2 regions of the Enterocloster clostridioformis genome follow, and region 2 is predicted to be linked to the other one. Evidence: riboswitches for the same ligand, from Rfam matches in the RefSeq annotation. Region 2 holds a riboswitch; the other holds the start of a gene.
The links. A riboswitch is a leader RNA that binds a small molecule or an ion and turns the genes downstream of it on or off. The one in region 2 is predicted to bind glycine.
Positions count from the first base shown of each region.

Region 1: linked by a shared signal. The riboswitch ahead of LA360_RS13615 (PTS sugar transporter subunit IIC) and the one ahead of ltrA (group II intron reverse transcriptase/maturase) in region 2 are both predicted to bind glycine.

Region 1 is NZ_JAIWZC010000001.1:2,701,801-2,716,683, forward strand. Features, by position in the region: gene LA360_RS13585 (ABC transporter ATP-binding protein) at 1-928, opposite strand, end outside; gene LA360_RS13590 (TetR/AcrR family transcriptional regulator) at 1,031-1,615, opposite strand; gene LA360_RS13595 (thioredoxin family protein) at 1,895-2,170, opposite strand; partial or broken gene LA360_RS13600 (FAD-dependent oxidoreductase) at 2,317-2,748, opposite strand; gene ahpC (alkyl hydroperoxide reductase subunit C) at 2,758-3,321, opposite strand; gene ltrA (group II intron reverse transcriptase/maturase) at 3,575-4,966, opposite strand; gene LA360_RS13615 (PTS sugar transporter subunit IIC) at 5,461-6,489, opposite strand; glycine riboswitch at 6,681-6,778, opposite strand; glycine riboswitch at 6,780-6,861, opposite strand; gene LA360_RS13625 (heavy metal translocating P-type ATPase) at 7,105-9,180, opposite strand; gene LA360_RS13630 (DUF6110 family protein) at 9,277-9,609, opposite strand; gene LA360_RS13635 (Fur family transcriptional regulator) at 9,735-10,010, opposite strand; gene feoB (ferrous iron transport protein B) at 10,151-12,325, opposite strand; gene LA360_RS13645 (FeoA family protein) at 12,410-12,631, opposite strand; gene LA360_RS13650 (FeoA family protein) at 12,671-12,880, opposite strand; gene LA360_RS13655 (metal-dependent transcriptional regulator) at 13,146-13,535, shown strand; gene LA360_RS13660 (helix-turn-helix domain-containing protein) at 13,627-14,883, opposite strand, start outside.
Region 2 is NZ_JAIWZC010000001.1:3,550,161-3,565,043, reverse strand. Features, by position in the region: gene LA360_RS17920 (DUF3881 family protein) at 1-491, opposite strand, end outside; glycine riboswitch at 806-949, shown strand; gene LA360_RS17915 (hypothetical protein) at 989-1,222, opposite strand; gene ltrA (group II intron reverse transcriptase/maturase) at 1,444-2,859, shown strand; gene gcvT (glycine cleavage system aminomethyltransferase GcvT) at 2,973-4,082, shown strand; gene gcvH (glycine cleavage system protein GcvH) at 4,151-4,531, shown strand; gene gcvPA (aminomethyl-transferring glycine dehydrogenase subunit GcvPA) at 4,585-5,952, shown strand; gene gcvPB (aminomethyl-transferring glycine dehydrogenase subunit GcvPB) at 5,949-7,382, shown strand; gene LA360_RS17885 (lipoate--protein ligase) at 7,508-8,536, shown strand; gene lpdA (dihydrolipoyl dehydrogenase) at 8,572-10,002, shown strand; gene LA360_RS17875 (SOS response-associated peptidase) at 10,127-10,720, shown strand; gene LA360_RS17870 (TRAP transporter large permease) at 11,016-12,317, opposite strand; gene LA360_RS17865 (TRAP transporter small permease) at 12,317-12,817, opposite strand; gene LA360_RS17860 (TRAP transporter substrate-binding protein) at 12,832-13,857, opposite strand; gene LA360_RS17855 (glycoside hydrolase family 31 protein) at 13,926-14,883, opposite strand, start outside.

The DNA of each region.
Region 1 (14,883 bases), 850 kb from region 2:
CGCAGACAGGGGCAAACAGGATGTAAAAAACCAGATCCAGGGCCGTGGTCACAAAGTCCTGACCGCCCGCCGCATCCCCTGCAAGAAGAAGCCCCGCGGGTATGAGAACGGCAAATATGCCGTTGATGCTGACCGAATAGCAGCACATGGGAATTCTGAGGGACAGAGTATAATTCACAGCCCAGTTCTTATAGCGCATGATGGAATCATGAAAGCTCTTAAAGGAAAAAATGCTCTGCTGGAATGTCTTTACCACAGGTATTCCACGCACATACTCCACGGCCTCGTTGTTCATGTCCTCCAGGGCATTCTGGTACTGCCTCATGCACTCTGCCATTCCCGTCCCCATCATCCTGCTGAGGAAAAATGTACCCACCGCCATGGGAATGAGGCTGATCAGACCAAATCTCCAGTCAAACACCAAAAGAAGTACCAGCACTGCCGCAGGCGTCACCAATGCTCCTGCCAAATCCGGCAGCTGATGGGCCAGATATGTTTCTGTCTGTCCTGCCCCGTCGTCAATGATACGGCGCAGCTTTCCGCTTCCGGTCCCTTTGAAATAGCCAATGGGCAGTTCTGCCAGGTGGTGAAGGGCAGCCGTCTTCATATTTCTGGCTGTCCGGAAGGCCGAAAGATGGGTACACATAAGGGCCCCAAAATAAATAAGCATACTCAGGAGCGAGGAAGCCACCGCCATCCACCCCCAGTAAACCAGCGTTCCGCCGGCCAGTCCTCCCGGCCAGTTCAGGACAGCCAGCTTTATCACCTTCCACATGCACAGATACGGCACCAGCGCTATAACCGCGCTGATACCCGACAGAATGCACCCTGTCCCCGTAAGGTATTTATACTTCCCCGCAAAGGTCATCAAAGTCACCTTATCTGTATCGGGAAGCCGTGTCATAATATGTTTCCTGCTGCCATCCACTTTTTCATCCTCCTTTTTTTGTTAGTTATAACTAACTTATTGTTTTAAAAGTAAGGCTGTCAGGCTTCTGCCTTCCGGCTTTCTGCCCTCAAGCCCCATCCCTTACTCATCCAACTCCATGATGCGCACCCACCCCGCATGCTGAAAACGGCTTAATGTGACAGCACAGGTAACCGCCTGTTCCCTTGGCAGGCCGTGAGACACAAATTCATGGAGCTGCTGAAAAAAGGACCTGCACAGAATATGAATCAGCGTGCCGCTCATCCCTTCAGCCGAATACCCCAAAGATTCCATGGTCTTTATAAAATCCCGGCAGGACTGCTCCTCCACTGCGGCCAGCCTGTCAAAATAGCGGTCCCTGGCTTCCGGCGCGCCGCAGCACAGAAGCAGCTTAAAAACCTCAAAATGGTCATAGATATAATTCACCATCCAGGGTATGTACTGCTCTGTAATCTCATTCAGCCGGGCCGGCTGCTGTTCAGGAGGCAGCGCGGCAAAGTCCCTGTGCACCTTATCGTACAGAGCCAGCAGTTCCTCCGCCGTGTCCGAGGTCAGTGCGTCAAACAATGCTTCCTTTCCCGGAAAATAGCCGTATATGGCTCCGGTTGTCACCGATGCCTCCTTTGCGATCCTCCTGAGCGACGCCTTCTCATATCCGTATGTGAGAAATTCTTTCCTGCCTCCAATATGGCAGTAACCGTACTGTTGTCCCGGACCCCCATGCCGATCATTGCACCCCCTCTATGCATCCCTATAACACTGTTATATAACATCGTTATTATGTTACAAAAAAAGGCATCCGTCAATACATATAACAGATACCTTTTATCATTAAACCGTATTTTGAGTATTTTGAAAAAACTTCTCTAATAAACCGTCAAAACCCCTTTGGGAATCAGGTTACTCCAGCGCCATGTCCGGAGCCGTCAGCCTCTTCCTCCGGGCAGGCCGAGGCTGTGAGATATCCTACGCCTTCCCCAATAACTCCGTCACTTCCTCCAGGCTCTTTCTTCCAAAGTAAACCTGGGTATCATTTATCACCATGCAGGGAACGCTCATGATTTTATACTTCCTTTTCAGCTCCGGATAATGCATCAAATCTACGTCCTCTCTTTCCAGCCTGAAGGCCGGCAATAGCTGTCCGGCAGCCTGCCTTCTCTCCCTTTCATCCGGGCCCAAATGTTCACGAATACAGGAAATCCTGTCTGTCAGTCCTTCCAATTCTCCTAAAAATCCGCTCATCTCTCCTGACAGCGGACTGTCATCCAGCGCCGCCCGTATGATGACCCTTTTCTCAAATCCGGGAAACAGGCCGGACAGCTGCCGCCGTATTTCATCCGATAAAAACGCATTGCCTTCGCTGTCCCGGAGGAGGCTGTCTTTTACGCGGTCCTGGCACAGGAAAAATCGTCCTCCCGGACTATCAGTGTCACCTTCTTCGCATACTTTGTCAGGAAAATGCCTTCCTCCACCGCGGCAAAGCCTCCTCCGATGACGAATACCTCCAGACCGGCAAAAAATTCCCCGTCGCAAGTGGCGCAGTATGCCACGCCCCTGCCCTGGAACTCCTTCTCACCTTTAAAGCCCAGCTTCCTGGGATTGGCTCCCGTGGCCAGCACCACGCCCAGCGCCCGGTACTTCCCGGCAGTGGTATGGAGCACCTTCACATCCTGTTCCAGTTCCATGTCCAGCACCTCTGCCATGAGAAGCTCAGCGCCGAATACCTCCGCCTGCTCCTTCATGGACCGGGTCAGTTCCCTACCGCTGGTCCTTTCCACGCCCGGATAATTGACAATCTCCGAGGTAATGGTGATCTGGCCGCAATGAGTTTATATCAGTCCCACCAGGTCCAGACTTGGCTTTAAGGTATCTGCCCCGGGCTGCCATTTTGCCGGGCACACCTGGTCGCCGTGTTCTGCCACAAACCGGGATGCCTGTACACGTCTGAACAGTTCGTCCGCATTCCTTCCCACATTTCCCGCGATAACCTCATAAGCCACTATCTTTCCTTCCGGATTCACGATAAAGCTCCCTCTTTCAGCCATTCCGTCAGCCTCTATCATCACATCGAAATCCCTGGCCAGCCCGCCTGTGGGATCCGCCAGCATGGGATACTTGATTTTCCGGATAGTCTTGGATGCGTCATGCCATGCCTTGTGGACAAAGTGGCTGTCGCAGGATACGCTGTATATCTCGCAGCCGGCTGACTTGAAGTCCTCATACTTGTCAGCCAGATCCTCCAGCTCCGTGGGGCACACAAATGTAAAATCTGCGGGATAAAAGAAAAATACCGCCCATTTCCCTAATACATCAGATTTCTTCACTTCCCTGAACTCTCCGCCCGCATAGGCCTGTACTGTAAAATCGCTGATTTCTTTTCCTATTAATGACATATTGTTTCCTCCTTGTATTTGTGATGGTTAACTGCCGCCTTGTCTCCTGTCCCGCTTTTCCAGAAGCAGGAAGCCTCTTTTGTTGTTAGTTTTGACTAACTAAATCACATTTTACCAGTCACGACCTTATTTGTCAAGAAATGATATTAATAATAATTATCAATATCATTTCTTTTTAGGAATCGAGTAGGAGGCGGTGATTAACCGCCGTCCTCTCACAGCACCGTACGTACGGTTCTCGTATACGGCGCTTTCAATAGTTGGTGTGCAGAGACTGATAGGCTGCGGCTAAGTCATAAAAGCCCCAGTTTATCAGTCTTTCTTTACTTAATGCCCAGTTGACCGCCTTGTTTCCGGCATTGAACCAGTATCCCTTGCGGTCGTAGGCTATTGTTGCCGCATAATGGCTGTCTACTCCCAGTCCTATGAGTTTCCTCATTCTGGTTTTGGGCAGTTTCCACTGTTTCCAGATACACATCCGTATCCGGCGGTACAACCATCCATTCAGGCTTTCGATGTTTTTCTTCATGTCCGCTATCCCATAGTAGTTCAGCCATCCTCTCATGTAGACTTTTATCTTTTCCTTGGTTCGGATGATACTCCCGCACCTGCTCCGGGAAGTAAGCCTGCGCAGTTTCTCCTTGGCTTTCTTCCATGACGTTCCATGGACACGGATATAGGTCCCTGTTCCGTTCTTCCCAAAACAAAAACCAAGGAACTTAAAATTTTGGATTGCGAACACACTGACCGTTCGGCTCTTTTCCCGATTCACTCTCAGTTTCAGCCTTGCCTCCAGATATTTCGTGCTGGATTCCAGCAGTCGTTCTGCCGCCCGTTCGCTCTTTGCCAGCAGTACGATGTCGTCTGCATAGCGGATACACGGTACGCCCCGTCTGTGGAACTCCCAGTCGAACTCATTCAGATACGCGTTTGCTAAGAGTGGGGATAGATTTCCTCCCTGCGGGGAGCCTTCCTTCGTTTCTGTCACAACACCGTTTTCCATCACTCCACTTTTCAGGTACCGCTTCACCATCTGCACCACTCTTTCGTCTTTTACTTGTTTCCTCAACAGGTTCAGCAGTATCGTATGGTTCAGCGTATCAAAGTATTTCGATAAGTCGAGAACTACTGCCCTCGTGTATCCCTGTTCGATATACTCCTTTATCCTGAGAATGGCGTCTTTTGCTCCTCGTCCCGGACGATAGCCGAAGCTGTCTTTCGAGAACAATGGTTCGTAGATTGGCATGAGCTGTTGAAGCATTGCCTGCTGGATGATACGGTCTATTACGGTGGGGATACCAAGCTTTCGTATCCCTCCCTCCGGCTTCGGAATCTCCACACGCCTGACTGGAGATGGGGTATACTTCCCCTTCCTGATTCTCTCTACCAGTTCATAGTTATTCTCCCTCAGCCATGGTAACGCCGCTTCAATGGTCATTCCATCCACTCCCGGCGCTCCCTTGTTTGCCTTCACTCTTTTGTAAGCCCTGTTCAGATTTTCCTTGTTCAGTATCTTACTTAAGATGTCTGGCTCTGCACTGTCTCTTTCCTTCCATATCCGGTTGAATGAGCGGTGCGCTCTCACATACCCTTTGCGTTCCGCGCTATCTCTTTGCGAGCAGCTTTCTCTGTTTTCTGTACCCATCTGCCCATTCCTCCTTTCCCTGTCGTACTAAAGACTCCTATTGATTCGGTCCTTCACTGAAAACAGCTACTATGACCTCTGCTGACTTCTGTACGCTCAGCATTACCTCTCGGCAATGGTTACTCCTTTCAGAGCATTCCGTACAGACCTCCCTGGGTACCACACGTTTCTTTCCCTCCATCTATCTGCCGCATTTACTGTACACGATTCCGTGTAGCTATCGGGCTTCATCTTGTGTTGCAGACTTACCCTCATGTACAGCCTTCTATACGGTTTCTGTCCGTCAGACCAGAGGTTTGCCCATGGGTTCGTTCCCCACATCCGGCTTCCTTCAGATTTGCAGTCACCTGCAACACCCTTGCCTTCGGCTATATCCTTCCCGCTACCAGGTGGATTCAGGACTTTCACCCGTTAGAAACGTGCGCCGCCAGGCGCACAACCAAACAAAAACAGCCAGACAAGCTTTCTCATCTGGCTGTTCCCACGCTATGTTTCTACTCTTCAAACGAATTAATGACTGATAATTCCGGCTTCATATCATACTTTTTCTTAAAGACAATGGCTCCCACGATTCCAGCCAAGGTACCGCTGATGGCAGCCAGCAGCAGCGCCATAAGTACCTTTAATGGCGGATTGAAGGCAAAGGGCGCCAGCAGTCCGGGTATGGGAGAAGCGGTTCCCGGGGCGTTGTTGATTATGCCCAGGAATGCGGCGGCCACTCCCGAAAAGCCTCCTCCGAAAAAGTTGGAACAATAAATCGGTATGGGGTGCTTTGTTATGATATGGGCCTGTGTCAGCGGCTCCATCATAACAGCTGCCACGTTGCTGTTATCCCCGAAGTGGAGCATTTTAAAGATGGCGCCGTTGGTAAAGGAGCCTCCGAAGCATGCAATGGCCGCAATGCCCATGGGCAGTCCCGTAAGCCCCAGCATGGCGGTAAGGGCCATGGAGCTGAGGGGCGACGTACAAATCATCTTGATGACCCCTCCCAGCAGAAGTCCCATAAGAATAGGCGACTGCTCTGTAGCTGCCGTAATCATGCCGCCGATGTGTGCCAGAGCCGCATTCACAGCCGGATCCACCAGGAATGCGATGAATCTGGCAATCGGCGCAATCAGGAGAGCCCCCAGCACGGAATCCAGGCCCGGCGGAAGATGCTTCTCAATAAACGGTGCGATGAAACCAATTGCATATCCCGCGATAAATCCCGGAAGGATGCCGTATCCTCCCAGGGCAACGCCTGCAACTACCGCGAACACAGGATTCACTCCCATGCCTATCGGTACCATGATTGCCGCTGCCACGCCGCCCATGTTGCCCGATATGGTGCCTGTTTCCCCAAGGAATGCCAAGTGAAGCAAATCTCCGGATATGTACCTGTGAACAGCCTCCACAAGGAAAGTTGCAACTGCCGCATTGGCCATTCCCGACATGGCCGCTGATCCTTTGGGCGCCTTCATACTGAAAAGTGAAAAGGCTGCCAGCGTCAATAATAGTAATCCTAACCCCGTAATAATTGTCATAAATCTACGTTCCTCCTGTTTTTTGCTCTCCGTAGTTATGCCCTGGCCGCTTTCCACCACAGACCGCCGTTACCGCCGTGATAGCTCTTAAGCTAAGGTATATCCTTGGTAGAGTTTTCGCAATGCAGGTAACGAAGAAGTCCCCAAAATTGCAAAAAACAGAGACAGACATAAACGTAGCGTAGATGTCTGCCTCTGTCCTTTTACCTGAAAGTTTCCCTGACGCGGCTGCTGCTATGCCGCCGGTTGCTTCATCGGTATTCACATTTTAGTGACCTTCTCCAGAGTCCCGTCCGAATTCGATTCTTTTGCCTGAGAGTTTGCGCATCCCCTTCGGCGTTACCCAACGGTAATCTCTCCCGAATTCATCAACCGGTCTGTCATTAACTTTGTTTATATTTTAACATCAAACATAGAAAAAAGCAATAGAACTATGTTCAGTTTGTTTACTTTTCACAAAAAATATGTTCATTTTTTATGCATTAATTACAATTCTCTTCATAAAAAAATGACAGAAAACAAACATATGTCCATCTATTCTCTGCCATTCTCATGATAATTGTAAAATACAGGAGGGGGTGTATTTTAAATTTTCCCTTTCCGCGCCTCCAGAAATCAATCCAGAAGATTGGTCATACTCTTTAAGCTGATAGCCAGAGTAGAGATATTGTGGAGCATAGCTGATGTGGCCGGGGTTATGACGCCTCCCACTCCCAGGAGTATAAGACCCAGGTTGAATCCGATGACAAACCGGTAGTTCCGGTCAATCCGGTCCATGAGTCCCCGGCTGATGGCCCTCAGTGTCACCAGCTGGAACAGATTGTCCTCAGAGATGGTGATATCCGCTATCTCCCTGGCAATCTCAGCCCCTTCGCTGATGGCAATTCCCGCGTCAGCGGCCGACAGTGCCGGCGAATCATTGATTCCGTCGCCAATCATAATGACCCTGCGGCCCTTCTTCTTTTCTTCGTCCACAAACCGGGCCTTGTCTTCGGGAAGGACCTCTGAATAATACTCATCCACTCCCACACGTCCGGCAATGGCGGCTGCCGTGCGCTCACTGTCCCCCGTCATCATGACAATCTTGGTGATTCCCTGTCTGTGAAGGGCGGTGACAACCCCATCCGCCTCATCCCTCAACGGGTCCTCAATGCAGATCACGGCTGCCAGGCTTCCGCCGATAGCCAGATAGAGGTGGGAATATTCCACAGGAAGCCTGTCAAACACCTCCTTCTTATCCTCCGGTATCCTGCATCCCTCATCTTCAAATACAAAGTGATAGCTTCCAATCACCACCCTCTCATGGTCTACATAGGTTGCTATGCCGTGGGCCACGATGTAGTCCACCCTGGAATGCATCTCCTTGTGGACCAGCCCGCGTTTCACTGCCTCGTGTACCACCGCGTTGGCCATGGAGTGGGGGAAATGTTCCTCCAGGCAGGCCGCAATCCGCAGCAGCTCATCCTTTTTCATACCATTGAACACCACCACATCCGCCACCTGCGGCCTGGCCTTTGTCAGGGTTCCTGTCTTGTCAAAGACAATGGTGCGGGCAGCAGCCACTGCCTCCATGTACTTGCCGCCCTTTACCGTAATATGGTAGCTGCCGGCCTCCCGCATGGCAGAGAGCACGGACAGGGGCATGGCCAGCTTCAATGCGCAGGAGAAATCCACCATCAGAATGGACAGGGCTTTTGTCACATTGCGGGTCAGCAGCCACGTGAGGACGGTTCCGCCCAGACTCCAGGGAACCAACGCGTCCGCCAGAGTGGCTGCCCTGTCTTCTGCCGTGGACTTAAGCTGCTCCGACTCCTCAATCATGGTCACAATCCGTTCAAACCGGGTGTCGCCTGCCGCCTTCCTGACCCGAAGGGTAATCTCTCCCTCTTCAACGGCTGTTCCCGCGTACACGTAGGAGCCTTCCCCCTTCCTGACCGGCGCTGACTCTCCTGTCATGGAAGCCTGGTTCACCATGGCGTCCCCGGAAGTGACCACGCCGTCCAGAGGAATCACATTTCCCATATGGACCGTTACCAGGTCTCCCTCCCGGATCTTTGAAACAGGGACCAGGACCTCTGTTCCGTCCACCTTCTGCCATACCCTGGAAATATTTAAGGACATGCTTCTGGCAAGGTCGCTCACTGACTTTTTGTGGGTCCATTCTTCCAGAAGCTCCCCTATTCCCAGGAGGAACATAACAGAACCAGCCGTGTCAAAATCCCTTCTCAGAACAGACACGGCAATGGCCGTGGCGTCCAGCGCCTCCACCTCCAGCTTCCCCCTGAGCAGACAGCGGATTCCCTTCAGCAGATACCGGATGGAGCGGACTGCCGTATAGACGGCCCGGACAGGCGGCGGCAGGAAGGACTTGGTAAACGCCCGCGCCATCACCTTCTGAACCAGCCTCTCCTTGTATTCACGGTTCAGGGCTCTGCCGCTGTTCTTCGGCACCAGCTCCCGTATCCGCTCATTATCATAAGAAAACCCCTGTATTCCCTCCAGGATTTCCCCGCGGCTGCCCTCATACACCACCGCGGCATCCGCTGTCCTCTCGTATACCCTGACATCCTTTACCCCGGGAAGGGTACAGAGATAATAATGCAGCAAATCAGCCTGCCGTATGCTCATTTCCTTCTGATAAAAATGAACCCTGACCCTTCCCCTTATCTCATGTCTAATTACAAACTTCATTGTTTCAGGCTCCTTTTCCCAACTGACTCAGACACATTTTAACAGTAAATGAAAAAATTACCGCCCGGAGATATCCTTCCCCAGGCGGATTGTACATTACGCTGTAACCGTATCAGCAGAAGCTGTCTCATCTTCCTTCAAATCTTCCGAGGTCTGCTCCGGGGCTTCCTCCCCGCTTTCATCCTCAAATACGTCCTCCCGGCAGCGCTGCGCGTTGATTTCCCTGGCCTCTGCCAGGATGTCCTCAGCGTTCTCCTGAATATTGGTGGCGGTGGTCATCACACAGTCCTTAGCCCTTAATCCGGCTGCCAGACAATTGATATAAAACCTCTTGGCATCATCACTTCCCAGAATCTTCACGCCTGCTGTTCCGAACAGAACGCCGCCTAAGAAAAGACCTATTTTCTTACATTTAAAACAATCAATCATTCTCTTTGTCCTCCTACTTATGCTTATAGCCTGTGTAAACCGTCATCGCCAGACAGAATACCATGGCCCAAGCCCAGAATCTGTGATTTTTCATCTTACGTTACATCCTTTACGTAAACATTTGCTTAATTAGTCTCCCGGGACCGGGTATCTTCTTCCTTATCAGACACAAAAGAATATTGATAAGAACGAGTCAGGACACCGATCTCCTCCAGCGTGCTTACAGTCCTGTACACGGTGGCCATCCCCAGCTTCGTGTCCCGTTTCCGCGCTTCATAGAAAATCTCCTTGCAGTTTGTCCAGTTTCCCTCCAGAATAACATCCAGGAGCATCCTGCGCTGCTGCGTAATCCGCATTCCCCTCTTCTGAAACTCGTCTATCACCTGTTCCTTCTGCCACATGTCGGTTCCCTCCTCACCTGCAATCGGCCAAATCGGAATGTGTCCGGAAGATACCTGCACAAGCATTTCCGGACACATCTGTCCCCCAGGCCTGCCGCAGCCGGACTGTCCAGTGACCATTTCCGCCTGCATCAGGGCTGTTATGATGCTGTCTTTGTCTTTACATTCACATTAAGGGAATTGCTCTCTTTGTACGGTCTTACCAGCAAATAGATGAATCCGGCCACGGCTGCAATTGCCACGACGGTTCCGATTCCAAAGGTTCCTGTTGTAAACCAGCTGCCAAACTGGTATATGCACAGCGCCACCACATATGCGAGTACAGTCTGATAACCGATTGCAAACCAGGTCCACCTTGCATTGTTCATCTCACGCTTAATAGCGCCCATGGCCGCAAAGCAGGGTGCGCACAGCAGGTTGAACACCAGGAAGGAATACGCGCTGACAGCTGTAAAGCTTTGGGCCAGTGTTCCCCAGATTTCAGCTCCGTCCTCAGCCACTTCCGCAAAGCCGTAGAGAATACCGAAGGTACCGACTACATTTTCCTTTGCAACCAGACCTGTGATGGCCGCCACAGCAGCCTGCCAGTTCCCCCATCCAAGAGGAGCGAATATCCAGGCAATGGCCTGGCCGATTAACGCCAGAATTCCGTCCGACAAATCCTCCACCATTCCAAAGTGTCCGTCCACAAAGCCAAAGCCGGATGTAAACCAAACAAAAATGGTGGACAGCAGAATTACGGTTCCCGCCTTTTTAATAAAGGACCAGCCTCTCTCCCACATGCTGCGCAGAACATTCGACACGGTTGGAAGGTGGTAAGCAGGAAGCTCCATTACGAACGGCGCCGGGTCACCTGCAAACATTTTTGTCTTCTTTAAGATGATGCCGGAGCAGATGATGGCCGCGATTCCTACGAAATAGGCACTGGGCGCTACCCAGGAAGCGCCTCCGAACAATGCTCCCGCAAACAGCGCAATAATGGGCAGCTTTGCTCCGCAGGGAATGAAGGTGGTGGTCATGACGGTCATTTTGCGGTCCCTGTCATTCTCAATGGTACGGGAAGCCATGATGCCCGGAACGCCGCAGCCGGTTCCAATCAGCATGGGGATAAAGGACTTTCCTGACAATCCGAACTTGCGGAAAATTCTGTCCATGATAAATGCCACCCTGGCCATGTAACCGCAGGACTCAAGGAATGCAAGGAAAATAAACAGCACCAGCATCTGGGGCACGAAGCCAAGCACAGCGCCCACACCTGCCACAATACCGTCTAATATCAGGCTGGAAAGCCAGTCGGCACAGCCGACAGCCGTGAGGAATCCCTCCACAATAACAGGTACGCCCGGCACTTCCAGTCCCAACAGGCTCCATCCCTCCCCAAACACGCCGTCGTTCGCCCAGTCAGTGGCCCAGGTACCCACGGTGGTAACTGAAACATAGTAGACAACCCACATTACTGCCGCAAAAATCGGGAGCGCCAGGAAACGGTTGGTGACGATATGGTCAATCTTGTCGGAGACGCTCATCTTCTCCCTGCTCTTCTTTGTATAACACCTGCCAATAATGGATGTGATATATGTGTAGCGCTCATTGGTGATGATGCTCTCAGCGTCATCGTCCGCGGCATCCTCCATGCGCGCTATGATGCTTCCCACATCCGGAACCATGGTCATCTGCGCCGCTATCTTGTCATCCCGTTCAAACAGCTTGATGGCATAGAAGCGCTTCTGCGCCTCAGGCACATTGCCGCCGACGCACCGCTCGATTTCCTCCAGGGCTGCCTCCACATCGGCGGAGAACTTGTGTACAGCCGCAGTCGCCCTGCTGTCCCTTGCAAGCTCCACCGCCTTGTTGGCGGCCTCCATGATACCGGTACCCTTTAATGCGGAAATCTCCACCACAGGACAGCCCAGCTCCCTGCTCAGGGCCTGAATGTTAATCTGGTCCCCGCTCTTTTTAACCACATCCATCATGTTGACAGCCATCAGCACGGGAATTCCCAGCTCCATCAGCTGGGTGGTCAGGTACAGGTTCCGCTCCAGGTTGGTTCCGTCCACAATGTTTAGGATGGCATCCGGGCGCTCGGTAATCAGGTAGTTCCTGGCAACCACCTCTTCCAGCGTGTAAGGCGACAGTGAATAAATACCGGGAAGGTCCATGATAATGACATCCTTATTCCCCTTAAGCTTGCCCTCCTTCTTTTCCACCGTGACACCGGGCCAGTTTCCTACAAACTGATTGGACCCGGTAAGACCGTTGAACAGCGTGGTCTTTCCGCAGTTGGGATTACCGGCCAAAGCAATTTTGATTGACATTTTCATATCCTCCTCATTCTCTTATTGAGAAAATTTATCAATAAATTAGTTATGACTAACTCAATCTTTTAAAAAAAGCAGTTCCTACTGCACTTCAATCATCTCGGCATCCGCTTTCCTTAAGGACAGCTCATAGCCCCTTACATTCACTTCCACAGGATCCCCCAGAGGCGCCACCTTGCGGACATATACTTCCGTCCCTTTTGTAATACCCATATCCATGATACGGCGTTTTACAGCCCCTTCTCCGTGAAGTTTAACAACCGTTACCGTGCTTTTGCATTTTACTTCCTTCAATGTGCGCATCTTATTAATGCTCCTTTCCTTCTCATACCCGCGGCCATTTTACACCATAATCTTATTGGCCATCTCTTTGCTTATGGCAACCCTTGATTCCTTTACATTGACAATCACATTGCCATTGTTAGCAGAAACAACAGTCACACTCGCTCCCGGTACGAATCCCATGTTCTCCAGATGACGTCTTACCTCTTCCTTGCCGCCCACCCGGACTATGGATGCCTCAGTACCTTCTTTTACCAATGTCAACGGCATACCCATCACTCCTCTTTCTGAACCTGATGTGATTCTGTTCCCTATATCCATATTGCAGCTGGAAAGTTATGGCATCCTAACTGCAAATTTAGGTTAGCACCAGTTAACTGAAATGTCAATAATTTTTTTCAATTTAATTGCGGTTTTTTTTGCGATTTCAGCCCCGCTGCCAATTTGCGTTTCCTCTCAGGATATGATAAAATAGAAAACAGCTGCCGCAGACTTAGAACAAACTAATGTTTATCAGTGGGAGGATTTGATTAAATTGAAAATACAGGAATCAGCTGAAAATTATCTGGAAACAATCTTGATTTTAAGCCACCGAAACCCCTATGTCCGCTCCATCGACATCGCCAACGAGCTGTCATTTTCCAAGCCCAGCGTCAGCGTGGCCATGAAGAATCTGCGCGAAAACGGTTATATCCTCATGGATGACCAGGGCCATATCACCCTCAGCAGCATTGGAAAAGAAATCGCCGAGACCATGTATGAACGCCACACCATGCTTTCCCAGTGGCTCATGTACCTTGGCGTGGACGAGCAGACAGCCGTGGAGGATGCGTGCCGCATTGAACATGTGGTCAGCGCCGAAAGCTTCCGGGCCATCAAGGACCATATCACCAATGGGCATGAGCTTCCGGGAGACAACGCATAAGACACGCCGTCAGGAACATTCACAAAAACACAGCGCTTACCGACCATATCGTGCGGAGGCGCCGTGTCTTTTTTATGCTTTCTCACTGTCTCTACCGCTGTTCTTTCTGATATTCTCTCCGGGGTCCCTGATTTTCTTCCGGGTTTCCCGGCCCGTCCGTCCTTATATACACACTCTCCGGCCGTCCCTTGGTGGTGGTCCTGGTCTTATACGCAATCTTTAGATACCCCTCCTGCTCCAGTACCGCCAGAAAACGGTTGGCGCTCCGTTTGGTGATTCCCAGTCTGAGCGCCAGGGTTCTGGCTGTAATTTCCTGCTTTTCGGAGGCGCTGATGGCAGTGAATATTTTCTTTACTGTCAGGGGCGAAAGCCTGGACTGTACGTCCAGCACCTCGCTGTTGTCCACATTCATGAGCAGCTGGCCGCAGTCCCCCATGGGACCGATGATCTGCTCCCTCTCATTGATCAGGTATGCCAGAGACTGCTTAAGTTCAGCCTCGTGGCAGGCGTCAAGAGCATTTAACCTGGCCTGGGAAAGGCTGTTTCCAAGACCGCAGCCGATACTGAAACGGGCGGACAGCTTTTTCTCCCTCAGAAACGGACTCAGACGGTCCTCCTTAAAATCTCCGGTCCAGCCCGACACATGTTTCTTGGTGGACACGATTTCCAGCCCGTAATGGCGCCGGTGGACCGAACAGTCAATCATGGATGCCCCTATAAATTCAATCACCAGATTTTCAAGCCTCATATAATCATAATCCAGCCCCTGGAACATCTCGCCGCCGGAACCGTTTTCCGACAGCTTCACAATGATGACTCCCGGTATCTGCTCCTCAAGCTTCCTGCGCTCAATCTCGTCGAGAAGCTTGTCACACATCTCCCCCACATACTGCTTGCTGGGGAAAGGGAAGTAGACCTTAACGCCGGCCTTCTGCAGTGCCGGCACAATGCTGGAAAACCGCGTGACGGATAAATCAATCTTTCCTTCCTCCCACAGCTTCACATGTTTCCTGTACTCCTCCTGCTCAATCCCAAGCATCCGATCCATGTCAAACTCATCCTCTGAAAGCTCCCGGATATCAGGCATGGGGCTGCGCCCCTCCACAAAATCCTTAAGGCCCACACCGAAGATCTCCACAATATCAGCGTAAACTCTAGTAAAATCCAGGTTCCTGTTCTCATTTAACAGCTGCAGGAATAAACGGTACAGGGCAGCCTCATCCGTGTTAAAAAAACAGATAGGGCGTTTCTCTTCTTTATAATAAAGATGTATCATATGCGCAGGAAAACTGCCGGAGGTTAGAATGCCGTCAAACTCCTCCGTAACATTTTTATGGATATGCTGTAT
Region 2 (14,883 bases):
CGGGAGTCCTCGGCCTGTTTTTCCGTCTTATTGACCGGCAGCAGTACCTTTCCCTGGACTGCCAGGCCTGTAAGGGCTGCTCCCTTTGGCTGGACAGGCTGGCGGGCGCTGCTGCGCATCCTGTACTCCATGGAATTCTCCATGTAGAAAATCAGGGATATACCCACCCTGTATTCATCAAGAAGGCCTGCATAAGTTTCGCGCTCCGTGTGGCGCTGGATGGAACATTCCGCCTCTGAACTTACATCCGGGTTCTTGACATAGGGAAAATAATATTCACGGCTGAATGTTCCTTTGGGGCTCATCTCGCCTATCATGGCGACTCCTATGCCGGGAGCCACTTCCGTGCGCAGTTCACAGAGCCTGCTGCCTTCCTGTTCCGCCAGGTGGCCGGTCATCTCCGCTTCTTTTACCAGGCGCTTTAAAAGCTTCGCCATATCCTGTTTTTTCTGGTACATACTGAATCCTACTGTCCGCATAAACTTATGCATCTTGTCACCTTCTTTCACTCAAGATTTTGCACATCAAAAACCGTACTCATACAAGAATGAGGCCAAAGGAACCCCTTCGCCTCATCACCTTTGCTCATTATATACTACTTCATAGGAGATTACCAGTATTTTTTCTAAATAAACCGTAAAATATTCGTGAAAATAAGTTTGGAAAATAGGGCGAAAAATGCGATTAATGTGTTAAAATTAAAACGCTTTTTAGCTATTGACTGAAAATCCTGCCTGTGTTAGTATGGGATTAGCACAAGGCAAGCCGGTGGGATGTGCGTTTGCGGACAATTTTATATCATCGGAAGATGGATTCGGGAGAGACTGCCCATAATGTATGGAAGATAAAGAATACACGGGATACAGCGTATCAGTGTATAATCAGCATACAGAAGGCAGCGCCGAAGGGGAAGCGGAAAACTCTCAGGCAAAAGGACCGGATACCGGACGATACTCTGGAGAGCATAGCACCGAAGAAGCCAAATCTTTCAGGTCCAAGGACAGAGCGCATGAACATCTTTTGTTCGTGCGCTTTCATAGGTGCGCCCGGCGGGCGCACGTTCTAACGGGTGAAAGTCCCTGACCCGCCCGGCAGTGGGAAGGGTGCAGCCAATGGCAAGGGCGTCATCGTGAGGTGGGGTCTGAAGGAAGCCGGAGGCAAACCACTGGCCTGTAAAAGTTGTCCGGATAGGCTGTGAAGCGTGGATGAGGTTGCCTAACAAACTAAAGTCCAATAACTGCACGGAACGCCAGCAGTAAACGGGGCAGGTATAAGTGGGAAAGAACGTGTGAGTACCCGGGGAGGTCTCACGGACGTGAAAGTGGCGATAAAACATTCGCTGTCACGGAGTAAAGCCTGCCGTGAGAAGTCAGCAGAGGTCATAGTACCGGGCGGTCGCAAACGCACTGGGAAGGACTGAACAGTAGGAGGTGTCGTTACCAAATGGAAACCGGACATGGAATTAAGTACAGACAACTTCATATTGAGGACTACCTGCGAGAGATACCTGCGGAACAGGGAAGGGAAACAGGAGAGTACGCCCATGAAAGGATTACCGGGAACCCCGACACCAACACGGACTTTCGGACGGACAACCTGCTAGATACGATTCTTAGAAGCGACAATCTAAATGCCGCCTATAAGAAGGTCAAAACGAACAAAGGCGTTGGTGGGATTGACGGAATGCAGGTGGATGAACTTCTACCCTGCCTGAGAGAACACCAGTCCGAATTGGTCGAGCAGGTGAGGGAAGGCAAATACAAGCCAAACCCAGTCCGAAGGGTAGAAATACCCAAAGAGGAGAAAGGAAAAACAAGGAAACTGGGGATACCCACAGTGGTAGACAGGGTAATCCAACAGGCAATCGCACAGGAACTGACGCCCTTATATGAAGAACAGTTCTCTGACAACAGCATCGGATTCCGTCCCGGCAGAGGGGCGCATGACGCACTGGAAAGATGTAGGAAATATATCAACGAAGGATATGTCTACGTGGTCAGCATGGATTTACAATCCTACTTTGACACGGTGAACCACAGCAAGCTGATAGAGGTGCTGTCGAGGACGGTGAAGGACGGGAGGGTAATCTCGCTGATACACAAGTACCTGAAAGCCGGAGTAATGGAGGACGGAGGATTTCACGCAACGACCGAGGGCGTGCCGCAGGGAGGCCCGCTAAGTCCCTTATGTGGAAATGTCATGCTGAATGAGTTGGACAAGGAACTGGAGCGCAGGGGACACAAGTATGTGAGGTATGCGGATGACTGCCTGATTCTGTGCAAAAGCAGGAAAAGCGCAGAGAGGACGATGGAAAACATTGTGCCATTCATCACAGGAAAAGTGTTTCTGAAAGTCAATCTTCAGAAAACGACAGTGAGCCACGTCAGCAAGATAAAATACCTGGGCTACGGCTTTTACCGGCATAAAGGGAAATGCCGCATGAGGATACACCCGAAGTCGGTGGCAAAAATGAAGAACCGGATACGGGAGCTGACAACCAGAGGGAACAAATGGAGCAATCAGGAGAGGGAAGAAAAACGCCGAAGCTATGCAAGGGGATGGATTAACTATTATCGATATGCAGACATGAAAAGCCTGATGGAACAGACGGATGAGTGGCTGCGCCACAGAATCCGAGCGGTGTACTGGAAACAATGGAAGAAGGTACGCACAAGATATAAAATGTTGCGGGCGTTACATTTACCAGAGTGGAAGGTGCATGAGATGGCGAACTGCCGAAAGGGAGTGTGGAGAGCGGCGGGAATGCTCAACTCGGCACTCACCAAAAGAATCATAGTGGACAGACTTGGTTATCCCGATATGACTGCCCACTATCTGAAAGTCCGAGTAAACTATTGAACCGCGTAGTACCGAACGGTACGCTACGTGGTGTGGAAGGGGAGGTTAAAATCTCCCCTATCCGATTCTGTTATTGTTAAGGACCAGACAATTTCATGAAGGAGGTAATGATTATGGGAACAGAAGCAGCAGAGGAGGTTTTGTTAAAAACACCTCTCTACGACACGCATGTAAAGTATAAGGGCAAGATTGTACCTTTTGCAGGGTACCTCCTGCCGGTACAGTACGAGACAGGCGTCATCGACGAGCACATGGCGGTGCGTACCAAATGCGGTCTTTTTGACGTGTCACACATGGGGGAAGTGATTTGCAAAGGACCGGATGCCCTTAAGAATCTGAACATGCTCCTCACCAATGACTATACGGTCATGGCGGAGGGCCAGGCCAGATACAGTCCCATGTGCAATGAACAGGGCGGCGTGGTGGATGACCTGATTGTGTATAAGGTTAGGGATGACTGCTATTTTATCGTGGTGAACGCTGCCAACAAGGATAAGGACTATGCATGGATGAAGGACCATCAGTCAGGGGACGTTGTTTTTGAGGATATTTCCTCCCAGGTGGCCCAGCTTGCCCTCCAGGGACCAAAGGCAATTGATGTGCTTAAGAAGGTGGCGAGGGAGGAAGATATTCCTGAAAAGTATTATACCTGCCTTTTTGACCGCATGGTGGGCGGCATGAAATGCATCATTTCAAAGACCGGTTATACCGGGGAGGACGGAGTGGAGATTTATCTGGCTCCGGAGGATGCGCCTAAGATGTGGGAACTGCTCATGGAGGCCGGAAAGGACGAGGGCCTGATTCCATGTGGTTTGGGCGCCAGGGATACCTTGAGGCTGGAAGCAGGCATGCCACTATACGGCCATGAGATGGACGATACCATTTCTCCCAAGGAAGCAGGATTGGGAATCTTTGTGAAGATGGATAAGGATGATTTCATCGGAAAACAGGCTATCCAGGATAAGGGACCTTTAACCAGAAAGCGTGTGGGATTAAAGGTAACCGGCCGCGGCATCATCAGGGAGCACCAGCGGGTCTACATAGGAGAACAGCAGGTGGGTATGACCACCTCCGGCACACATTGCCCGTTCCTGGGATATCCGGCAGCGATGGCCCTGATTGACATAGGGTTTAAGGATCCGGGAACAGCGCTGGAAGTGGATGTCAGGGGACGCCGTGTGGCCGCGGAGGTAGTGAAGCTGCCATTTTATAAACGGCAGTAATTCAGCGGATATAAAAATCAAGATTTAAAAATATAATAGAGAACAGCATGTTCAAGGAGGTATTTAGAATGAATTTTCCAGAAGATTTAAAGTATGTAAAGTCACATGAGTGGGTAAAGACCCTGGAGGACGGCACGGTTTTAGTGGGAGTATCTGATTATGCACAGGATGCTCTTGGGGATTTGGTATTTGTAAACCTGCCGGAAGCAGGGGACGAGGTGACAGAGGGAGAGCCGTTTGCTGATGTGGAATCCGTAAAGGCTGTATCCGATGTGTATTCACCGGTAAGCGGCACGGTGGCAGAGATTAACGAGGCCCTGCTGGACGCGCCGGAATCCATCAACGAAGCGCCTTATGAGGCATGGTTTATGAAGGTGGAGAATGTAACCGGCACTGCTCAGTTAATGAGCGCGGCAGAGTATGAGGAATATGTGAAGACCCTGGATTAAGGGATTCAGGTCCGGGAAGGTATTCCATCCCATGAGAGGTGAGGTGAGATTATATGGGAAGTTATGTACCAGGTACGAAGCAGGAGCAGCAGGAGATGCTTCGTGAGATTGGATATGCCGGCTTTGAGGAGATGTTCTCCCATATACCGGATGAGGTAATGCTGAAGGAAGAGGTCAATATCCCTTCAGGACTCAGCGAGCAGGCAGTTAAAGGAAGAATGGAGGACATAGCCGGTAAGAATGTTGTGTTCCGCCATATTTTCAGGGGGGCAGGGGCTTATAACCACTACATACCTTCCATTGTTTCAAGCGTGGCATCAAAAGAGGAGTTTGTTACTGCCTATACGCCCTATCAGGCGGAAATCAGCCAGGGCATCCTCCAGTCCATATTTGAGTATCAGACCATGCTCTGTGAACTCACAGGAATGGACGTCTCCAACGCATCCATATACGACGGTGCCACGGCTGCGGCGGAAGCCATTGCCATGTGTAAGGAGAGAAAGAAAACCACAGCTTATATCTCTGCGGCTGCAAACCCGGGCGTCATCAAGGTTATGAAAACATACTGCTTTGGCAGCAATACAAAGGTTGTCATGGTTCCGGAAAAAGACGGGGTAACGGATGCGGCAGCACTGGAAGAGATGCTGAAGGCAGACCCGCAGTCCGCCTGCTTCTATGTACAGCAGCCCAACTATTACGGCAATGTAGAGGACGGAGACGCCCTGGGCCGTATTGTCCATGAGGCCGGCGCCAAGTATATCATGGGCTGCAATCCCATGGCTTTAGCTGTCATGAAAACCCCGGCGGAGTACGGAGCGGATATCGCTGTGGGAGACGGCCAGCCCCTTGGCATGCCTCTGGCGTTTGGAGGACCTTATCTGGGCTTTATGACTGCCACGGCAGCCATGACCAGGAAGCTTCCGGGCCGGATTGTAGGCGAGACAGCCGATAACCAGGGCCGCAGGGCGTTTGTTCTTACCCTTCAGGCCCGTGAACAGCATATACGCCGTGAGAAGGCCAGCTCCAACGTGTGTTCCAACCAGGCATGGTGCGCCCTGACTGCCTCTGTATATATGACAGCCATGGGAGCAGACGGTATGGCTAAGGCAGCGGGCCAGTGCATGTCCAAGGCCCATTATCTCAGGGATGCATTGAAGGAAGCAGGGCTTGAGCCAAAGCATGACTGTGAATTTTTCCACGAGTTCGTTACCGTAAGCCCGGAGGGCAAGTGTACGGACAGCGCCCACATCTTAAGGGCTCTGGAAAGCAGGGGAATCCTGGGTGGACTGCCGCTTTCCGACAGGGAAATCCTCTGGTGCGCTACTGAGATGAACACCAGGGAAGAGATGGATGAACTAGCCTCCGCTGTACGGGAGGCGCTTCACAGGGAATGCGGACAAAAGGAGGTGTGCGGTTCATGAAACTTGTATTTGAAAAAGGGTCAGCCGGGAGAAAACTGGATTTAATCAGTCCCTGTGACGTGCCCCAGGTATCTTTTGAGAAAGCACATATCCGTGAGAAACAGCCCCGCCTTCCGCATATGTCGGAAAATGAAATCAGCCGCCATTATACGGAACTGGCAAAGCGTTCCCACGGTGTCAACGACGGTTTCTATCCTTTGGGTTCCTGCACCATGAAGTACAACCCCAAGGTGAATGAGGAAGCAGCCGCCTTAAGGGGATTTAGAGGAGTCCATCCGCTGCAGCCTGAGGCTACGGTGCAGGGTTCCATGGAAGTATTATATCTGGCAGAGAAATATCTCTGCGAAATCACGGGCATGGACGCAATGACATTCCAGCCGGCGGCAGGCGCCCACGGTGAGTTTACGGGACTGCTTTTAATCAAGGCATATCATGTCCATCACAATGATGCAAAGCGTACCAAAATTATTGTTCCCGACTCTGCCCACGGAACCAATCCGGCCAGCGCTGCCATGTGCGGATACGACGTGGTGAGCATTCCGTCCAGGGAGGACGGCTGCGTGGATTTGGAGCAGTTAAAGGCAGCGGTAGGAGATGACACGGCCGGCCTGATGCTGACCAACCCCAATACCGTGGGATTATTTGACAAGAACATTCTGGAAATAACCAAAATCGTACATGATGCAGGCGGACTGTGCTATTATGACGGAGCCAATCTGAACGCGGTTATGGGCATTGTGCGGCCGGGTGACATGGGATTTGACGTGGTCCATCTGAACCTGCACAAGACATTCTCCACACCCCACGGCGGCGGCGGACCGGGAAGCGGTCCTGTGGGCTGCAAGGAATTCTTAAAGCCCTTTATACCCGGCGTACGTGTGGAGAAGGAGGAGGATGCATATCACTTTGTGAAGGCGCAGGAATCCATTGGGGATGTGAAGATGTTCTACGGCAACTTCTTGGTGGTGGTTAAGGCATTGTCCTATATCCTGACCCTTGGAAAGGAGGGCATACCGGAGGCTGCCCGCAACGCGGTGCTGAATGCCAACTATATGAGGGTGAAGCTGTCGGATGTCTATGACATGGCCTACAGCGAGACCTGCATGCATGAGTTCGTCATGAGTCTGGAGAAGATGAAACACGACAAGGACGTGAATGCCATGGATATTGCCAAGGCACTTCTGGACTACGGCATTCATCCGCCGACCATGTACTTCCCGCTGATTGTACATGAGGCGCTGATGGTGGAGCCTACAGAGACAGAGTCCAAGGAGACCCTGGATGAGGCAATCGAGGTATTCCACAAGATTTATGAGCAGGCTCTGGCTGATCCTGAGGCACTTCACAGCGCTCCTCACCTTACACCGATTGGAAGACCGGATGAGGTTACCGCGGCCCGCAAGCCGGTACTGCGCTATACCTGGGAATGATGAAAATGAAATAGGACTGCCTGGACAGCCGGCATGTCCCTGGTTATGCACGGATATCCGCTATATCTGTTCATGGCCGGGGAAGGGGCTGCCCAGGCAGCCTTTCTATAAGAATGGAGACTGACATGATAAACAGACTTGTGTGGATGGAGACAGATAATACATACCCCTACCGGAATCTGGCCATGGAGGAGTACATGACCCTTCATGTTCCTCAGGGCACCTGCATTCTTTACCTGTGGCAGAACCGCCATACGGTGGTGATAGGAAAGAACCAGAACTGCTGGAGGGAATGCAGGGTGAACTTCTTAGAGCAGGAGGACGGTTATTTGGTGCGCCGCCTCTCAGGGGGAGGCGCGGTGTTCCACGATCTGGGGAATCTGAATTTTACATTTATTGTAGGCGCTGAGGATTACGATGTATCGCGGCAGCTGGACGTGATACTGGAGGCCGTAAGGAGCCTGGGAATCCATGCGGAAAAGACAGGGCGCAATGATATCACCGTGGAAGGACGCAAGTTCTCCGGCAACGCGTTTTACAGAACAGAGGACGGCTGCTACCACCATGGTACCATACTGATACGGGCGGACAAGGAAAATATGTCCCGGTATTTGAATGTATCAAAAGAAAAGCTTGCCTCCAAGGGCGTGACCTCTGTAAAGTCCAGGGTGGCCAATTTGTGCGAGTTTAAGCCTGACATCACACTGGAGGAAGTGAAAGCGGCCCTGGTGGAGGCATTTTCCAGGGTTTACGGACAGCCTGCCGTGAGGATGAAGGAAGAGGAGCTGCCCAAGCCGGAGATAGACGCCCTGACAGAGAAATTTGCTTCCTGGCAGTGGAAATACGGAAGGAAAATTCCCTTTGAGTACGAAATGGAAAAGCGGTTCCCGTGGGGCAATATACAGATACAGCTACATGTGGATGAAGGCGTGATACAGGACGTGAATGTATTCTCAGACGCCATGGACCAGGAAATGTTTGGGGCGCTGGCAAAACAGCTGAAGGGCTGCGGCTATGCGGAGGAGGATATATGCGCAGCGGTGGAAGCCGTGGGACCGGACGCGTTTCAGGCAGAGGAACAAACCGGTACGGATGTACCGCAGTCACGCCAGATCAAAGAGGATATCAAGGCCCTTGTGAGGGAATCGCTGTAAACACAGAACATAAATGGAAGAGAGGTTAAGTTTATATGGCTGACAAATTTGATTTGGTGGTGATTGGCGCGGGGCCGGGCGGATATGAGGCTGCCGTCGAAGGGGTTCAAAAGGGAATGAAGGTCGCTCTGGTGGAAAACCGCGAACTGGGAGGCACCTGCCTGAACCGGGGATGCATTCCCGCCAAAACAATACTCCATACAGCAGAGCTGTACCATGAATTACAGTCAGGGCCATCCATTGGCCTGACGGCCCGGGAACCGGTGATTGACATGGAAATGGTCCAGAAACGGAAAGACGAAGTGCTGGAACAGCTGAGAAAGGGCATTGCCTCCCTCATGAAGACCAACAGGATTTCAGTCTTTTACGGTACGGGAACCATATTGGACAGGGAGCATGTGAAGGTGGCGCTGTCTGGGGAAAAGACAGGTGAAAAAGCAGAGGAACAGCCGGACGGACAGAAACAGGACCAGGTTGTCCTGGAAACAGGTCATATTCTCATTGCCACTGGTTCTGTTCCGGCATGCCCGCCCATACCGGGCTCATCCCTGCCGGGAGTGGTCACCAGTGACGGACTGCTGGACAAGAAGGATTTGTTTGAACATCTGATTATCATAGGCGGCGGAGTAATCGGCATGGAATTTGCGTCTGTGTACAGTTCACTGGGCCATGGAGTGACTGTAATCGAGGCCCTGGACCGCATTCTGCCCACCATGGATAAGGAAATTGCCCAGAACCTGAAGATGATAATGAAGAAAAGAAACGTGGATATCCATACAGGGGCAAAGGTGGAGGAGATCCTTCGCACAGAGGATGGAGCCGGACTTATATGCCGCTATGTGGAAAAGGACAAACCCTGCGAGGCCAGGGCGGACGGCATCCTTATCGCTGCGGGGCGCAGGGCTTATACGGGCGGTCTTATAACAGACGAGAGCAGTCAGGAAGTGAAGGATATGGCCATGGAACGGGGGCGTATTGTCACGGATGAAACATATGAAACCAGCGTACCGGGCATATATGCCATAGGAGATGTGACGGGCGGCATTCAGCTGGCCCATGCAGCCACTGCCCAGGGCAGAAACGCGGTGGCGCACATGGCAGGAGAGAATATGGTAATCCGTACGGATATCGTTCCGTCCTGCGTGTATACCAACCCGGAAATCGGCTGCGTGGGAATCAGCGCGGATGAGGCCAAGGCCAGGGGAATAGAAGCCGTGACAAAGAAGTATATAATGTCTGCCAACGGAAAATCCATTCTGTCCCAGCAGGAGAGGGGATTTATAAAGGTGGTGGCGGATAGTGATTCACACCGCATCCTGGGCGCCCAGATGATGTGTGCCAGGGCCACGGATATGATCAGCCAGTTTGCGGTGGCTATAGCCAATGAGCTGACGCTGGAGGATATGGCTAAGGTTATTTTCCCGCATCCTACGTTCAGCGAGGGGATATTGGAGGCGGTGAGGTGACGGGTGTGAAGGCTGTGTCCCTGCTGAATGCCTGCATTGATTTTAAAGGGTTTGGGTATATAATACAGTAGGCGGACAAAATGCCGCCGCGGAAACTTAATACCCGGGAAAGGGCAGGAATATCATGTGCGGCAGATATCATTTCAGCGCGGAATTATTAGATGAGATAAGGGACTTAACAGAACAGAAGGACTGGAAACTGGAGCTGGGAGTGCTGGATAGGGACATCCATCCGGGCGACACGGCTCCGGTCATTACGGCGGCCGGGGACCAGGGCGGGAGCCTTAGGGCCTGCAGGCAGAAGTGGGGATATCCCGGGCCGGGCGGAAAGGGGCTGGTTTTTAATGCCAGGTCAGAGTCTGTGTTTGAAAAGCGGATGTTCCGGAACAGTGTGAGCCAGCGCCGGGCTGCGGTCCCTGTTTCATGGTTTTATGAGTGGAATAAGAATAAAGAGAAATTTACATTCACTAAGGAAGGGAGCCGGATTCTGTTTCTGGCCGGATTTTATGGCAGGTATGAGGACGGGGACCGCTTCGTTATACTGACTACCCAGGCCAATGCATCCATGGCCCCTGTCCACAGCCGTATGCCTCTGGTTCTTGAGAGGGAACAGGTCAGGGAATGGATTCTGGACAGCAAAAAGACAAAGGAACTGCTGGGGCAGGAACCGCCCCGGCTGGCAAGGGACTGTGAGTATGAGCAGCAGACCTTGTTCTGAGACGTATACGGCATGAAGCTATGAGGCGCCTGCTTTTGACATGGGTCTGAAAGGAGGCGCCTGCTGTTTCGTTTTATGGAAGTGGTCAGGGAACCGTTAAGGAATGGAAAAGGATTATCTTTCAGGCATCAATAAATCCCGGTGCTCAAGCACATACTCCGCCACTGCCATAGTGCCCGGTCGCGGTCCTTCATGCCCCGCGTTTCCCGCTGATACGTTTACGGATTGGATTTTTATATTGACTGTTTCATCTCAAAATGCTGTGTTACATACTAAAATGTATCTTATGTTTCCACTAAATTAATCCCATCAGGCTGGGTACTCCCAGTGACAGCGCAGGTATATAGGTAACAGCCAGCAGAAGGAGGAACAGTACAGCAAAGTAGGGCAACAGCGTTTTGGTCACCTGCTCGATACTGATTTTGCTGATACCGCAGCCCACGAACAGTACGGAACCAACAGGCGGCGTGATGTTGCCCAGGCACATATTGAAGATTAACATGACGCCGAACTGAATGTCAGTCATTCCTAAGCTCTGGGCGATAGGAAGGAAGATAGGGGTGAAAATCAGGATAGCCGGTGTGATATCCATGAACATGCCCACAACCATCAGAATTATGTTCATCAGCAGCAGAATCACGTATTTGTTGGTGGAGATGGACATGATGCCCTCGCTGATAGCTGCCGGGATTCCCGAGTACGCCATGACAAAGGACATGGCGGAGGAAGCGGATATCAGGAACAGGATGATGCCGCTGGTGCATGCGCTGCTTACCAGAATCTTCATAAAGGACTTCACGGTAAGGCTCTTATAGCAGATAGAGAGAATCAGGCAGTAAAGCACGCAGATACCAGCGCCCTCGGTGGCAGTGAAGATGCCTCCCACGATACCGCCGATAACAATGATGATGAGCAGCAGGCTGGGGATGGCTTCCAGCGTCACTTTAACAGCTTCCTTGGCGGGTGTGCGGCCGGATACCGGATATTTATGCTTTTTGGCGTAAATAAAAGCCACTACCATGGAACCAACTCCCATCAGGATGCCGGGAATGTATCCGGCCATGAACAGGGTGGATATGGACACGCCTCCCGCTACCGTGGAGTACACGATAAATGCGCTGGTAGGGGGAATCAGGAGTCCGGTGGGGGCTGAGGCAATGTTTACTGCCGTGGCAAAAGCCGGGTCATAGCCCTCATCCTTCTGGATAGGGTAGATACAGCCGCCCATGGCTGATGCGGCCGCCACGGAAGAACCGGACAGCGCGCCAAAGAGCATGTTGCCCACGATATTGGCCTGGGCCAGGGAACCTGGAATCCAGCCCACGAACAGCTTTGCGAAGTTTACAAGGCGTCTGGCGATACCGCCGTTGTTCATGATGTTGCCGGCCAGGATGAAGAGGGGGATGGCAAGCAGGGAGAAACTCTCCACGCCGCTGTTCATCTTCTGCATGGTGATGAATGTAATCTGGTCCCAGGACAGGCTGGAGATGGCAGTTACGATGGATGCGATTACGATGCTGACGGAGATTGGGCAGCTGAGGAACAGCAGAATGCCAAATACCGCAAACAGGATGACTGTTGTAAGTCCGATACTCATTACTCATTCCCTCCTTCGATGGTGATTCCGGTTACATCCTCATAGATATTGATAATCTGTGCCAGGATGATGAACAGTCCGGAGATGGGCGCCATGGCGTATACCAGGCTTCTGGGAATTCCCAGCAGCGCGGAGAATACCTTCTGGGCGCTTAATGCAAGCTTGAATCCGCCTAGGGTGATGACAAAGATGGCAAAGAGCAGAATCAGCACATCGATGACTGTCATCAGAATCCTGCGTCCTGCCGGGCTTAAGCTGTCACGCACCAGCACCAGGCACATGTGCTCCCTGGTGATAAAAGCATAGGCAGCGCCGATGAAACCGGTCCAAATCAGAAAGTAGCGCACCAGCTCCTCGGTAAAGGCGGCCGGGCTGTTGAGCACGTAGCGTGTAAATACCTGGTACAGGACCAGAAGGGTCATGACGGACAGCAGCACGGTGGCTATGCCGGCCAGAAGACGGGTCATCCACTTTTTGATGACAGATAATATTTCATTCATGTGATTACCTCCCCTTATTCTACCGAATCAATGATGTCAAGCAGTTCCTTTACACCCGGATACTGTGCGCAGTATTCGTTAATCATACCGCTTGTGGCCTGGCGGAACGCATCCTTGTCAACATCATTCACGAATTCCACTCCCATCTGGGTCGATGCTTCCTGGATGGCCTCATCAATGGCGGCATCCCATGCAATCTTGTGGCTTTCTGTGGATTCGTGGGCTGCTTCCAGGATGATTTGCTGGTCCTGCGGGCTGATGGTTTTCCATACCTTGGCGCTCATGACCATTACATCCGGAATCATGGCGTGCTGGTCCGTGGAGTATACCTTGCAGATTTCACCGTGCTTGCCGGTGGTAAGGGCCGTTTCATTGTTCTCTGTGCCGTCAATGATGCCGGTCTGGAGAGAAGTATATACATCGCCGTAGGACATGGCTACCGGGATACCGCCTAAGGCCTTCATCATATCGGTCTGGGATTTCATGTCCTGCACACGAATCTTCAGGCCCTTTAGGTCGGCAGGCGTGCGGATTGCCTTGTTCTTGGTGTAGAAGGAACGGGCGCCTGAGGTGTAGTAGGTCAGGGTTACGAATCCGTCGTCCGAGGAGGACAGGAAGAAATCCTGCATCTGACCGGAATCCATTACATGATAAAAGTCTTCCGTATCGTCAAAGATATAGGGAAGGCCAAAGGCATGGTAGGATTCATTATAGGTGGCAAGGCCAGGCGCGGATACCTTTGTCATGGAAATGACACCGGCCATCAGCTGTTCCATGTTCTCATTCTCAGAACCCAGCTGGCCGTTTGGAAGGATGCGCACCTGGATTCTTCCGTTTGTCCGTTCCTCCACCTTGTCTGCAAATTCTGTCATTGCAATATGTACCGTGTGGGTCTCGCTGAGGCCGTGAGCCAGAGTAAGCACCATCGGATTTTCCGCGGTGGCTTCCGTGCTGGTCTTAGCGCCGCTCTGGGCGCATCCGGTGAGCCCCAGTACAGCCAGACTCAAAGCCACTGCCATTGCTGCTGCAAATTTTTTCATTTTCCATATCCCCTTTCTATATAGCGGCTTCCCCTCTGTAAGCGGGAGGGGAAGCGTATGCTCTCTTTTTACATACCAATCAGGTCAAACTGCTCAAAGGATACAATCACCTGATAATCCTTCTTAGGATTAGGGTATTTAATCTGAACGGACTTAAGCCTCTGGCTGTAATACCATCCGCAGTCCGCCTCCTCGAATTTTCTCCTGTGGAGGAAATGAGGAATGGTCTGTCCGTCCGCCTTGACCCAGTAAGGCGCTTTCTCACGGTGTATCATATCCAGATACAGCGTCTTTACGGCTGTCTCATAATGGCCTTCCTGGCAAAAATCCAAAACAGTCCGTTCTCCGGCCGTCATGGTTATGGATGTTTTCAGATAGTCTCCGCGCTCATAATCCATGGAAATGCCGTCGTCCTCATAAAGGGCGAACCGGCCGTCCCTGTCGGCCGCGCACAGGATTCGTATGTGCTGCGCCTGTTGGGTTTTCAGGTTATCAAGCTTATCTTCCGCCATGGGAATGATGGCTCCGCTTCTCACGAACAGGGGGATGGACCCCAGGTCCACGGGAAGTTCGACGGTGCGGCCGCCCTCATAGGCTGTCCTTGTTTGAAAATCGTAGAAGGTCTCGCCCTCAGGCAGGTATACCTTTCTGGTGGAGGCGCCCTTTTCAACCACATTGGCCACCAGCAGGGAATCTCCAAACATGAAGTCCACGCCCTCCTCGTAGCATTTTACATCCTCCTGGAATGCACTGCACATGGGTTCCATGATGGGCAGTCCTGTCTCATGGGCCCGTTCCATCAGCGAGTAGAGGTAGGGACTTAACTGGTAGCGCAGCCCGATAGCCTCCCGGATATAATCCGTACAGTGGCCGTACATCCAGGGCTCAGTCACCGTGTTGTCGGTGTTGGTGGAGTGGATGGAGAAACGGGGCTGGAATATGCCGTTTTGAATCCAGCGGACCATAAGCTCTGCTTCCGGTGAGGGGCCGTAGAAGCCGCCGATGTCGCAGCCCTGGCTGGCCACG